2 regions of the Bacillus sp. N5-665 genome follow, and region 1 is predicted to be linked to the other one. Evidence: riboswitches for the same ligand, from Rfam matches in the RefSeq annotation. Region 1 holds a riboswitch; the other holds the start of a gene.
The links. Region 1 has a riboswitch for S-adenosylmethionine ahead of MNO09_RS14490 (M20 family metallopeptidase). Riboswitches for the same ligand answer to the same signal wherever they lie in the genome.

Region 2: linked by a shared signal. The riboswitch ahead of mtnK (S-methyl-5-thioribose kinase) and the one ahead of MNO09_RS14490 (M20 family metallopeptidase) in region 1 are both predicted to bind S-adenosylmethionine.

Annotation. Positions count from the first base shown of each region.
Region 1 is NZ_CP093325.1:2,309,009-2,315,055, forward strand. Features, by position in the region: gene MNO09_RS14485 (AAA domain-containing protein) at 1-2,185, shown strand, start outside; SAM riboswitch class I at 2,261-2,362, shown strand; gene MNO09_RS14490 (M20 family metallopeptidase) at 2,451-3,656, shown strand; gene MNO09_RS14495 (Lrp/AsnC family transcriptional regulator) at 3,792-4,232, opposite strand; gene MNO09_RS14500 (SDR family oxidoreductase) at 4,553-5,317, shown strand; gene MNO09_RS14505 (TetR/AcrR family transcriptional regulator) at 5,652-6,047, shown strand, end outside.
Region 2 is NZ_CP093325.1:1,372,430-1,378,476, forward strand. Features, by position in the region: gene MNO09_RS09630 (carbon-nitrogen family hydrolase) at 1-657, shown strand, start outside; SAM riboswitch class I at 729-871, shown strand; gene mtnK (S-methyl-5-thioribose kinase) at 963-2,144, shown strand; gene mtnA (S-methyl-5-thioribose-1-phosphate isomerase) at 2,141-3,202, shown strand; gene MNO09_RS09645 (YvrJ family protein) at 3,270-3,407, shown strand; gene MNO09_RS09650 (3-hydroxybutyrate dehydrogenase) at 3,502-4,278, opposite strand; gene MNO09_RS09655 (PadR family transcriptional regulator) at 4,474-4,806, shown strand; gene MNO09_RS09660 (DUF1129 domain-containing protein) at 4,806-5,573, shown strand; gene MNO09_RS09665 (DUF1129 domain-containing protein) at 5,587-6,047, shown strand, end outside.

The DNA.
Region 1 (6,047 bases):
TGGTAGTAAAATTTCTATTATGAACGGTCGTTTTTTATATACAGATTATGAAAGTACAGTATACGTATTTCAGCTTATTTCGGAAGTAAGCTTACCTGAAGGTTCACCAATTCGAATTGAGTTTGATGGTGAGGAAGCGACAGGAGAAGTATTATCTGTACATGGATTAGAAATAGAACTGAAATTAAATGATTATATACAAGGTGAAATACGAGAAGCTGTTTTATACAGTGAACCGTGGCAATTGTTAGAGCAACTACAAGAGCGATTAAAAGAGGCACATAAAGATAAGTTAAAACGTAATCGTATAAAGCGTCTTGTTGATGGGACGAGCAGTCCGAAACATATTGAGAAGATGAAAAATCCGAAAAATGAATTGGCGTATCGTTCGTTTTACAATCCGACAACGTACGTGTGGGGACCACCTGGAACAGGGAAGTCTTACAATTTATCACGTATTATTTCGGCTCATTATCAAAAAGGAAAATCGGTACTTGTATTAGCTCATAGTAATGCGGCAGTAGACGTATTAATGAGCGAAGTAACGAAGCAAATTGAGAAGAAAAAGAAATGGACACCTGGCGAAATTGTTCGTTACGGTTATAGTCAACATGAACATATACGAAATCATGAAACATTACTTACGTCGAAGCTAGTTGAAACGACGAACGGATCATGGGGGGAAGAAAGACTCTATTTAGAAGAAACACGACAAGATCTTCGTGAAAAGATTTTATCATATAAAGCGACTTCTGCTGATAAGAAGCGTATACAAGAGATTGAAAGTGATCTTCGAAAGCAAAAAGCGAAAATTAAAGAAGTAGAAAAAGAATACATTGAAAATGCGAAAGTAATCGGCGCAACTTTATCGAAATGTGCCATTGATTCACTTATTTATGAGCGTACATTTGATTTAGTTGTCGTAGATGAAGTGAGTATGGCATATGTTCCGCAAATTGCATTAGCTGCTTCACTTGGAAAACGTATTGTCGTTTGTGGAGACTTTTTACAGTTACCTCCAATTGCGATGGCGAACCATGAACTCGTTCGAAAATGGCTTGGGGAAGATATGTTTTACCATGCTGGGATTGTTGATTCTGTCAATAAATCAGAAGCACATCCGAACCTATTTATGCTGCAGGAACAAAGACGTATGCATGCGGATATATCGAAGTTTACAAATTCGTTTATTTATAAAAATAGAGTATATGATCATCCGTCTGTTTCAGACCGTAAAGAACTTGCGCAGCTACAACCGTTCGCAAATGAGGCAAGTGTTTTATTTGATACGAGTTTAATGGGAGCCTTTTCGTTAAAAGACGCTGCTTCTGGTTCTCGATTTAACATTATGTCTGGTTTAGTAGCGATGCAAATGATGTTAATCGGACTGTTAGATGGTGTTCAATCGATCGGTGTTGTTACACCTTACAGGGCACAATCCCGCTTTTTATCAACGTGTATTAGAGAAATGTTGCAGAGAACGAAATATCAAAACATACCAGTTTTAGCGGCAACAGTTCATAAATTCCAAGGTTCTGAAAGAGATATGATGATATTTGATACAGTGGATAGTTATCCGCAAGAACGTCCTGGCGTGTTATTCTTTGATCACAAAAACCATCGCCTCGTCAATGTAGCCGTAACGAGAGCGAGAGGGAAGTTCATTCAATTATCAGATTGCCATTATATGCGTAAAAACCTTTCGAGAAAACAAGCGTTATCACAATTAACAGCTCATATAGAACGGCACGGAGATGTGTATGATCGCACGACATCAAGACAATTGTGGGAACGAAAAATTTCGAAACGTTTACGCTGGTTTATGGAAATGAATCTTGAAGAGCCGAAAGGGTTATTGAAAGATATTTTAGCCGCAAAACGAAAAATTATTATTTCGCTTCCAAGTACAAAGCAAGTGGATAAACGAGTATGGCAAGCGTTAATGCGCACAAATGCGCAAATAACAGTGTATAGTGATGGACCAGTTCCGTTAAAAAATGTAAAGTTACAAAGACAAAATAAAGCATTCCCGTTTATCGTAATCGATGATGAAATCTTTTGGGCAGGAGCACCGCTCACATCTCAAATGATGTTTGAAGGTAGTATGGAATTTCCGTACGTATGTGCAAGATTACAAGCACCGGAAACAATTGGTGTGTTAAAAGGATTTTTAGATATTCGGTAAATTCGGATAGGAATTCCTTGACTTTTAATCGGAATGAACTTAGAATGAATGTAATTTAATATAATCTTATGAAAATTCTTATCACGAGAGGTTGAGGGACTGGCCCTATGACACCTCGGCAGCGGATTCTTTATGAATACTGTGCCAATTCCAGCAAGGTAACTTGAAAGATAAGAAAGAAGCTCATTTTGACTGTATATACAGAAGCCTCTTTCTATCTTTTAGAAAGAGGCTTTTTTACGTGAAAATATAAGGGGGAAGAAAAATGGGAGCGACTGGAGTAACGTCACAAAGAAAAACAATTGAAGAGAGTATTGAAAGAAATAAGGAAAAGTACATAGAAACAAGTCACGATATTCATGCGAATCCGGAGATTGGTAACCAAGAGTTTTATGCATCAAGAACGTTGAGTTTATTATTAGGAAGCGCAGGATTTCAGTTACAACACAATATAGCTGGACATGAAACAGGTTTTATCGCGCGAAAAAGTTCAGGAAAACAAGGGCCAGTTATCGCATTTTTAGCTGAGTATGACGCTTTACCAGGACTCGGTCATGCATGTGGTCACAATTTAATTGGCACAATTAGTGTTGCGGCTGCGATTGCATTATCAGAAACGCTTGAAGAAATTGGCGGGGAAGTTGTCGTGTTTGGTACTCCAGCTGAAGAAGGAGGACCAAATGGTAGTGCGAAAGCGAGTTATGTAAAAGCGGGGTTATTTAAAGATATTGATGCGGCACTTATGATTCATCCGAGCGGAAAAACAGCGCCAACGAGCCCTTCACTAGCAGTCGATCCACTTGATTTTCATTTTTACGGAAAAACAGCTCATGCCGCAGCTTCACCGGAAGAAGGAATTAACGCATTAGATGCGATTATTCAGCTGTATAACAGCATTAATGCACTTCGCCAGCAACTTCCGTCAGATGTGAAAATTCATGGCGTTATTACAGAAGGCGGAAAAGCACCTAACATTATTCCTGACTACGCCGCAGCAAGGTTCTTCATCCGCGCAGCAACGCGAAAAAGATGTGCAGAAGTAACAGAAAAAGTAAAAAATATCGCACAAGGAGCAGCATTAGCAACAGGTACGAAAGTGAAAATTCATCAATTCCAAAATGAAATCGATGAACTACTCGTAACAAAAACATTTAATGACGTCGTAGCCGAAGAATTAGAATTACAAGGTGAAGACGTAAATCGGAAAGAAAGATTTGGCATCGGCTCAACAGACGCAGGAAACGTAAGCCAAGTCGTACCGACCATTCATCCGTACATTAAAATCGGTCCAGACGATTTAATTGCGCATACGAATGAATTTAGAGAAGCAGCACGTTCAGAATTAGGAGATAAAGCATTAATTACATCCGCAAAAGCACTAGCAAATACAGCGTATCGATTAATTACAGTAGAAGGGTTGTTAGAGAAGGTGAAGGAGGAGTTTAGAGAGGCGCAGAGAAATCAGGGATAGGTGAGAAGGAGACGTATCTCTGGATTTTCTAGTAGGAAATTGAATGAAAAAAGAACCAGCCTATGGCTGGTTCTTTTTATATTATATAAAAATTTTTCCACATACACTCGGTATCTTTATCTTAGTACCCTCTTATCAGAACGACAATTTCTCCTCAAACTCACTCTTTAAAACAATTAAAGGAGACGATAATCCAAATTGCATTAAGGAGTCTAAAAATGTAGCGAGAGAATCCATCGAATCGCTCATGACCTTCATCATATAATTAAACTCCCCGCTAATTCGATATAAATCAGTTACTTCGGGAGCGGCATTACAAAATTGGATGAAATCAGAGCATTGACTCGTTTTAAACATGATGAATGCTTGAATGTTCTTATTAATTTTAGAAGGCTCAAATTTCGTTCGGTATGCAGCTATAACGCCTTGATCTTCAAGTTTGTTAATGCGTTCTTTTACAGCAGGCTGCGTCATGGATATAATACGTCCTATTTCTGAAACAGAAATTCTCGCATTTTCATATAACAAGTTCATAATTTTATGATCGATTTCATCTAGTTTTACTGTGTTTTGCATTGTGTAGCCTCCTTTCTTTATTTTCTAAAGTGAATCGTAAATTATTACTATAATATCATAAGTGAAGGAACTAAATTACCTATAAATCTATATTTAAAATTATTAGTATTTGCTTAAAAATATAAGTATAGGATTTATCCCGCATTAACGGGCAGTAAAACTCCCGCCTCAAAATTCAGCTGGAGCAAAGTGGTTAGGTGAGAGATTAACTGCCCGTAAAAGCCCGATTGGTGAGGGCTGATAATCAGTGGGGGATGAAGAAAACCCCCACTGATTAAAGTTTCACTTTATTAAACGGAAATTTAGAAAGGGTGGAAAAAATGAAGAATCTTGATGGGAAAGTAGCGTTAGTAACAGGGGCGAGTCGCGGTATTGGTCGTGCGATTGCGATGAGATTGGCAAACGACGGTGCATTAGTTGCAATTCACTATGGCCGAAATAAAGCAGCTGCAGATGAAACAATTAGTGAGATTGAATCTAATGGAGGAAAGGCATTCTTAATTGAAGCGGATTTCAATTCAATTGATGGTATCAAAAAGATAGTAGAACAATTGAAGAATGAATTACAAATAAGAGTTGGTACATCAGAGATTGATATTTTAGTAAACAATGCAGGGATAGGTACACAAGGAACAATTGAAAATACGACAGAAGAAGTTTTTGATGAAATTATGTCTGTAAATATTAAAGCACCGTTCTTCTTAATTCAGCAAACATTACCGTTATTACGAGCGGAGGGGCGAGTTATTAACATTTCATCAGCTGAAGTAAGACTTGGTTTTGCAGGGTCCATTGCATATGGTTTAAGTAAAGGGGCACTAAATACGATGACACTTCCTCTAGCTAAACATCTTGGAGAAAGAGGTATAACAGTGAATACAATTATGCCTGGATATACGAAGACAGATATAAATGCGAAATTGCTAGATAATCCGGAAATACGAAATTTTGCTACGAATTCATCTGTGTTCGGACGAATAGGGCAAGTTGAAGATATTGCAGATGTAGTAGCATTCCTTGCTTCTTCTGATAGCCGCTGGGTAACGGGGCAAATTTTAGATGTTTCTGGTGGGTTTTGTTTATAGGGGCACTACTTCATACCCATCAAGCTAATATTTTCATATCCCCCTAAATTAAAATTTTCTTTCTCTACAGATAGCTATTTTGAGAAGCCGCTCATTTTTTCGTTTTGGGGGCATTTCTTTTTCTTAAGTTGATGGGTATATATGGGACCCCTATTAGACGATAGTGAATTAACAATTTCGGGGTTAAGTTCAACTTTATTCAAAATAAGATTTTTTTGCAGTAAAATCAATGTTAGTGGAACTTTTTTAATCAAACTTTTTTCTAAATTAATATAAATACTTGCAATATTTAAATTAGTACTATATAGTTCTAGTTATGACAAAGTTAAAATTAATGAATCAAAAACGTGTGATTGAAGTAGCTGCAACATTATTTTTAGAAAAAGGGTTTGCTTATACAAGTATGGATGAATTAGTGCGTGTAAGCAAAGTTTCAAAATCTAATGTGTATTATCACTTTTCTAATAAGGAAGTATTATTAGAAGGGGTCGTTGATTATTGGATTGAAATGTATCAATCTGCAATTGATGACGTACTTTCTCAGAACCAATTTTTAGTGGAAGATCGTATCCAACTGTTTTTAAAGCAATTATCACAAGGAGTTCAGTCGAGAGAGTATAAGGGGAGCTGTCCATTTATTACTCTTTATATTCAAAGTCCTAAACAGGCCACGCAAATAAAAGAAAAAATAGGTCTTTTTTTTACAGGATTACAAAAGAAAGTTTCTCTA
Region 2 (6,047 bases), 940 kb from region 1:
CTATGGACAACGGGATATGATTTAACGAGGCTTACTGAAATTGCAGATAGGGATGGATTGCAAACGAAAGAAAAGCTGAAAGAATGGTCGAAGCAATATGGTGTACATATTGTCGGTGGGTCTATAGCGAAGCAAACAGAGCAAGGTGTTACAAATACAATGTATGTGGTAAACAAGGAAGGAGAACTAGTCAATGAATATAGTAAAGTACATTTATTTCAGCTTATGGATGAACATAAATATTTAATCGCTGGAAATAGTACAGGTGAATTTAAGCTAGATGATGTAGAGTGCGCCGGTACAATTTGTTATGACATTCGTTTTCCGGAGTGGATGCGTGTTCATACTGCTAAAGGTGCAAAAGTTTTATTTGTTGTAGCAGAATGGCCATTGGTTCGTTTAGCTCATTGGCGTTTGCTATTGCAAGCAAGAGCAGTTGAAAATCAGTGTTATGTTGTTGCATGTAATAGGGCAGGAAAGGATCCGAATAATGAGTTTGCCGGTCATTCTTTAATTGTCGATCCTTGGGGCGAAGTTGTTGTAGAAGCGAATGAAGAAGAATCAATTTTATTTGGAGAGCTTCATTTTGAGAAAATTAAAGAAGTACGCAAAGGAATTCCAGTTTTTGCAGATCGTCGTCCAGAATTATACAAATAAAATATTGACAAGTGATTTTTATTCTTGGTATAGTCTTCAACATAAAGTTAAAAATTCAAAAAATTATACAACTCTTATCAAGAGCAGGTGGAGGGATTTGGCCCGATGAAGCCCAGCAACCGACCGTAATACCATTGTGAAATGGGGCGTTTATTTACGCCAAAAGGCACGGTGCTAATTCCAGCAGAAAGTAAACCTTTCTGGCAGATAAGAGGGGAGAAGATAAACTTCAAACCTCTTTCTTTGTGGAAAGAGGTTTTTCTACGTCAGAAAAACCTCTGAATTTAAAAAAGGGGGAGAAGACGATGGGATATTATTCATTAACTGAAACAACAGCTATACAATATGCGAAAGAACACGGTTATTTTGAAAAGAAAGCAAATGTAGTTTGTCATGAAATTGGAGATGGAAATTTAAATTACGTGTTCAAATTAGATGATGGAGAGAAGTCTATTATAATAAAACAAGCACTGCCATATGCGAAAGTAGTTGGTGAGAGCTGGCCACTGTCTATAAAAAGAGCGACGATTGAAAGTAAAGCATTACAAATTTTTGCGAAGTATGTGCCGGAATATGTGCCGGTAGTGTACAGTCATGATGAAGAGTTAGCAGTAACGGTCATAGAAGACTTATCAAGGCTAACAATTACAAGAAAAGGATTAATAGATGGAGAGGAGTACCCACTTTTATCCCAACATATTGGTCGCTTTCTAGCACATGTTTTGTTTTATACTTCAGATTTCGGTTTACAATCAGAAGAGAAAAGAGTGTTAGATAGTGAATTTGTTAATCCAGATCTTAGTAAAATTACGGAAGATTTAGTGTTTACAGATCCGTTTAGTCATTATGATACGAATGATTATGAACCAGAGTTACAACTAGCGGTGGATGAACTGTGGAATGACAAAAATTTAAAATTAAAAGTCGCGCAATATAAATATAAGTTCTTAACAAGAAAAGAAGCGCTTATTCATGGTGATTTACATACTGGTAGTATTTTTTCATCACCTGCTGAAACGAAAGTAATTGATCCAGAATTTGCAACATACGGTCCATTTGGATTTGACCTTGGTCAATTTATTGCAAATTTATTATTAAATGCACTATCCCGTGAAGAGGAAAAAAGAAGTGTGCTATTTTTCCATATTGAGAAAACATGGAGTTATTTTGTAGAAGCTTTTACGAAATTATGGATTGGAGAAGGCGTAGAAGCATATACGAAAGAGAAACAATGGTTGCCAATTATTTTGCAAAATATTTTTACGGATGCCGTTGGATTTGCTGGATGTGAGCTTATACGTAGAACAATTGGTTTAGCACATGTAGCTGATTTAGATGAAATAGCAAATAAAGAAACGAGAATCCAAGCTAAAAAACAAGCGCTATCCTTAGGTAAAGAACTAATAAAATATGAATCTAAGAGCGCTGACATTCAACTGTTCCGAACGTTATTTCAACAGACAGTTTCTGGAGGGGTAAAAGCATGAGTACAATTGTTACTGTTCCGAGGTCTGTCAGTTGGAAAGGTGATGCCATTGCAGTATTAAATCAAACAAAGTTGCCGCATAGTACAGAATACAAAACATTAACGACGATTGAAGAGGTATGGAAAAGTATTGTCATGCTAGAAGTACGAGGAGCACCTGCAATTGGAATTGTAGCTGCATTTGGTTTGGCGCTTGCATCAAAAAAATATAATACTGTACATATGGAAGAATTTCAAAAGAAGTTTAATAGAGATTGTAATTATTTAGGAACGTCACGCCCGACAGCAGTCAATTTATTTTGGGCAATCGATCGTATGAGAGAATCCATTCGAGAAATTACTAAAATAAAAGAAGCACAAAAAATATTAGAAGAAGAAGCACTTCTCATTCAGCAAGAAGATGAAGCGGTATGCCGGAGTATTGGAGAACATGCATTAACATGCTTTAAAGACGGTGATAACATTTTAACAATTTGTAACGCTGGAAGTATTGCAACTGCTAGATATGGTACTGCATTAGCACCGTTTTATATTGGGAAAGAAAAAGGTGTACGTTTACATGCGTATGCGTGTGAAACGAGACCGGTTTTACAAGGCGGGCGTTTAACGACATGGGAATTAAAACAGGCAAATATTGATGTAACACTTATTACAGATAATACGGCAGCGCATGCTATTCAAACGAAAGAAATAAACGCAATTATTGTAGGAGCGGACCGAATTGTCGCAAATGGAGATACAGCAAATAAAATCGGAACAATGAATTTAGCTATATTAGCAAAGTATTTCGATATTCCATTTTACGTTGCAGCTCCGTTATCTACGTTTGATATTACGAAACAAATAGGTACAGAAATTGTTATTGAAGAAAGAGATGAAACCGAAGTTACGAAAATTTTTGAAAAACAAGTGGCGCCAATTGGAACTGATGTTTATAATCCTGCATTTGACGTAACACCGAATGAATTAATTACAGGTATTATTACTGAAAAAGGCATCATACATGGAGATTATAAACGGGAAATTGCATCATTATTTGAAAGACAAGCTAATACATAATAGCTTGTTTTTTTATGCCTAAATGTATTTCGTACTCTTATTTATATAATGAAAGGGGGAGAGAAAGATGGAAGAGTGGATCAGGATGATAGGTAATGTAGGGTTTCCGATTGTTGTAACATTATATTTACTCCATCGTATTGAAAGTAAATTAGATGGGGTAATTGTTGCAATCGAGAAACTCCCTAAACAATTACTAAAGTAGGAAGGTCCTCGCGATAGAAAGTAAAATAAAGTTTGCTCTTCGTGAGCAAACTTTATTTTTTACCTCGCATTAATGGGAAGTAAAAGCCTTCACTTTATTGAGCAGTATAACCACCATCGATAACAACGGCTTGTCCAGTTATACCTCTTGCTTTTTCACTCGCTAAAAACATAGCATAATCAGAGATTTCTTGTACTTGCAATAAGCGTTTTTGTGGTACAAGTGGATAAATAACATCTTCTAAAACATTTTCAAGTGGTACATTTCGTGTAGTAGCTAAATCTTGTAGTTGATTACGTACAAGTGGGGTATCGACATAACCAGGACAAAGCGCATTAACGGTAATTCCGTGAGTAGCGCCTTCTAAAGCTGCAACTTTTGTTAATCCGATTACGCCATGCTTCGCGCTATTGTAGGCGGATTTTCCTGCAAATCCAACGAGGCCATTAATGGAGGCTACATTAATAATTCGGCCATACTTTTGTTTTTTCATGATTGGGAAGGCATGCTTAATTGCGATAAAAGGAGCGATTTGCATAATTTTAATAAGTAGTTCGAACTTTTCAGTTGGAAAATCTTCAATTGGTGAAACGTGCTGCATTCCTGCGTTGTTAATTAATATATGTAATGAACCGAAATGCGTAACGGTTTGAGAAATTGCAGCGGTAATTTCTTCTTCAGATGTAACATCACATTTTAAACCGATAGCTTGATAGCCTTCTTTTTGTAATTGTTCAGCAGCTTCTTTTGCACGTTCTTCAAGACGATCGGTAATCACAACTTTTGCACCTTCTTTTGCAAAAGCGTTTCCCATTTCATAACCAATGCCACTTGCAGCGCCTGTTAAAAAAACAACTCGATTTGTGACCATGATGAAAAACATCCCTTCATAATAAAATTCTCATATTGCTCTATTTAGAGAGTGGTTTATAAAAATCCTGCAAAGATTTGGAAAAATATCGTTAGCTATCTTGTTTTGCAAAATAGTCTCTGCTATACTATTTTGTAAAGCAAGATACTTACACTTATCTATCTTGTAAAACAAGATAGTGGAAGGATTTGAATTATGTCGACAAGTCAAATGCTGAAAGGGATTTTAGAAGGATGCTTACTTGCTATTATTTCTGAAGGTGAAATATACGGTTATGAAATGAGTGAAAAGCTAGCGAAGTATGGCTTTACTATGGCGAGTGAGGGAAGTATTTATCCGTTATTAATACGAATGCAAAAGGAAGGATTAATAACAAGTGTAATGAAGGAATCTCCATCTGGTCCAAAGCGGAAATATTATACATTAACAGAAAAAGGTGAGGAAGCACTTAATGAATTTATGGATCGCTGGGAAGCGATGCAAAGTAGTGTAGAGCGTCTACTTGAAGGGAAGGGGAGAAAAAAATAATGTTATCAAGTGAAGCACGAAATTTTTTATTAGAAATGAGATTATTTTTAGCGGCAAAGAGTGTGAAAGAAAGCGATATTGAAAATTTTATAGAAGATGCGGAACTCTATTTAATTGAGGGTGAGAGTGATGGGAAAAGTGTAGAAGATATTTTCGGAAGCTCACCGAAAGAATATGCAAATGAACTTGTAAAAGTAATGGAAAGGGATAGACAGGAAACGTGGAAGCAAATTGGTTTTACAGTAATGAATATCGTATCGTTTTGGATTATTGCTTCTATTTTAATAGTGAATAACGGAATGTTACAGATTTCACTTATTCAGTGCGTTGGGTATAGTTTTACATTGATCGTAGCTGTAATGGGTCCCAATTTTTTACTTCGTAAAATGACATTCGTAACAAGTTTTACAAAAACGTGGTTTTCTATGTGGTTTTTAGTTATGATTGCGCCGATGTTTTTAATAGGGGTTGTTACGATATTAGATGTAATATATCCTACAAAAATGTTTACATTCACCCAAACGCAAAGTTATATATTAGCTGGAGCTATTTTTCTTATCACAGTAGCGATAAATATGTATTTTGAAGGATGGTTTAAAAACTTATATTTAATTATTCCGCTTTCGATTATGTTACTGTTTAAAACATTTACATCAGAGGATCTCGTGCCAATTTTATTTCAAATTATATGTTTATACGGAAGTTTGTTTATTTTAATTTTCCTTGAAATTATGATGAAGACGAATAGAAGAGTAACGGTTAAATGAGGGAGGGGTTATCATGCAGATTTCTAAAGAAGGAGAAAAGTTTTTAATCGATACGAAAGTGTATTTAATAACAAAAGGAATGAAAGAAGAAGATGTGGACGCCTTTCTAGAAGATGCAGAACTTCATTTAATAGAAGGCGAGAAAGAGGGAAAGACGGTAAGTGATATATTCGGTGATTCACCAAAAGAATATGCGGAAGAATTAGCGAAAGAAATGGATAAGGATAAAGGCGGGAGTATAAAGAGTATTCTTGCCATGATAATTGGTATTGGCGGGTATTGGATATTAACTCATATTTTATTTAATAATCCGAATCAGCAATTTACACTAACGAATATACAGTTAATTGGCTATCCTATCGTCTTAATCATTACGATTATTGGAACCATTGTTGCATTTAGAATGTCTTCTTTTAAAAATAAGTTTGTAGAGTTCGGAATTATTTACGTAATAGTAATGGTTCCCATCTTATT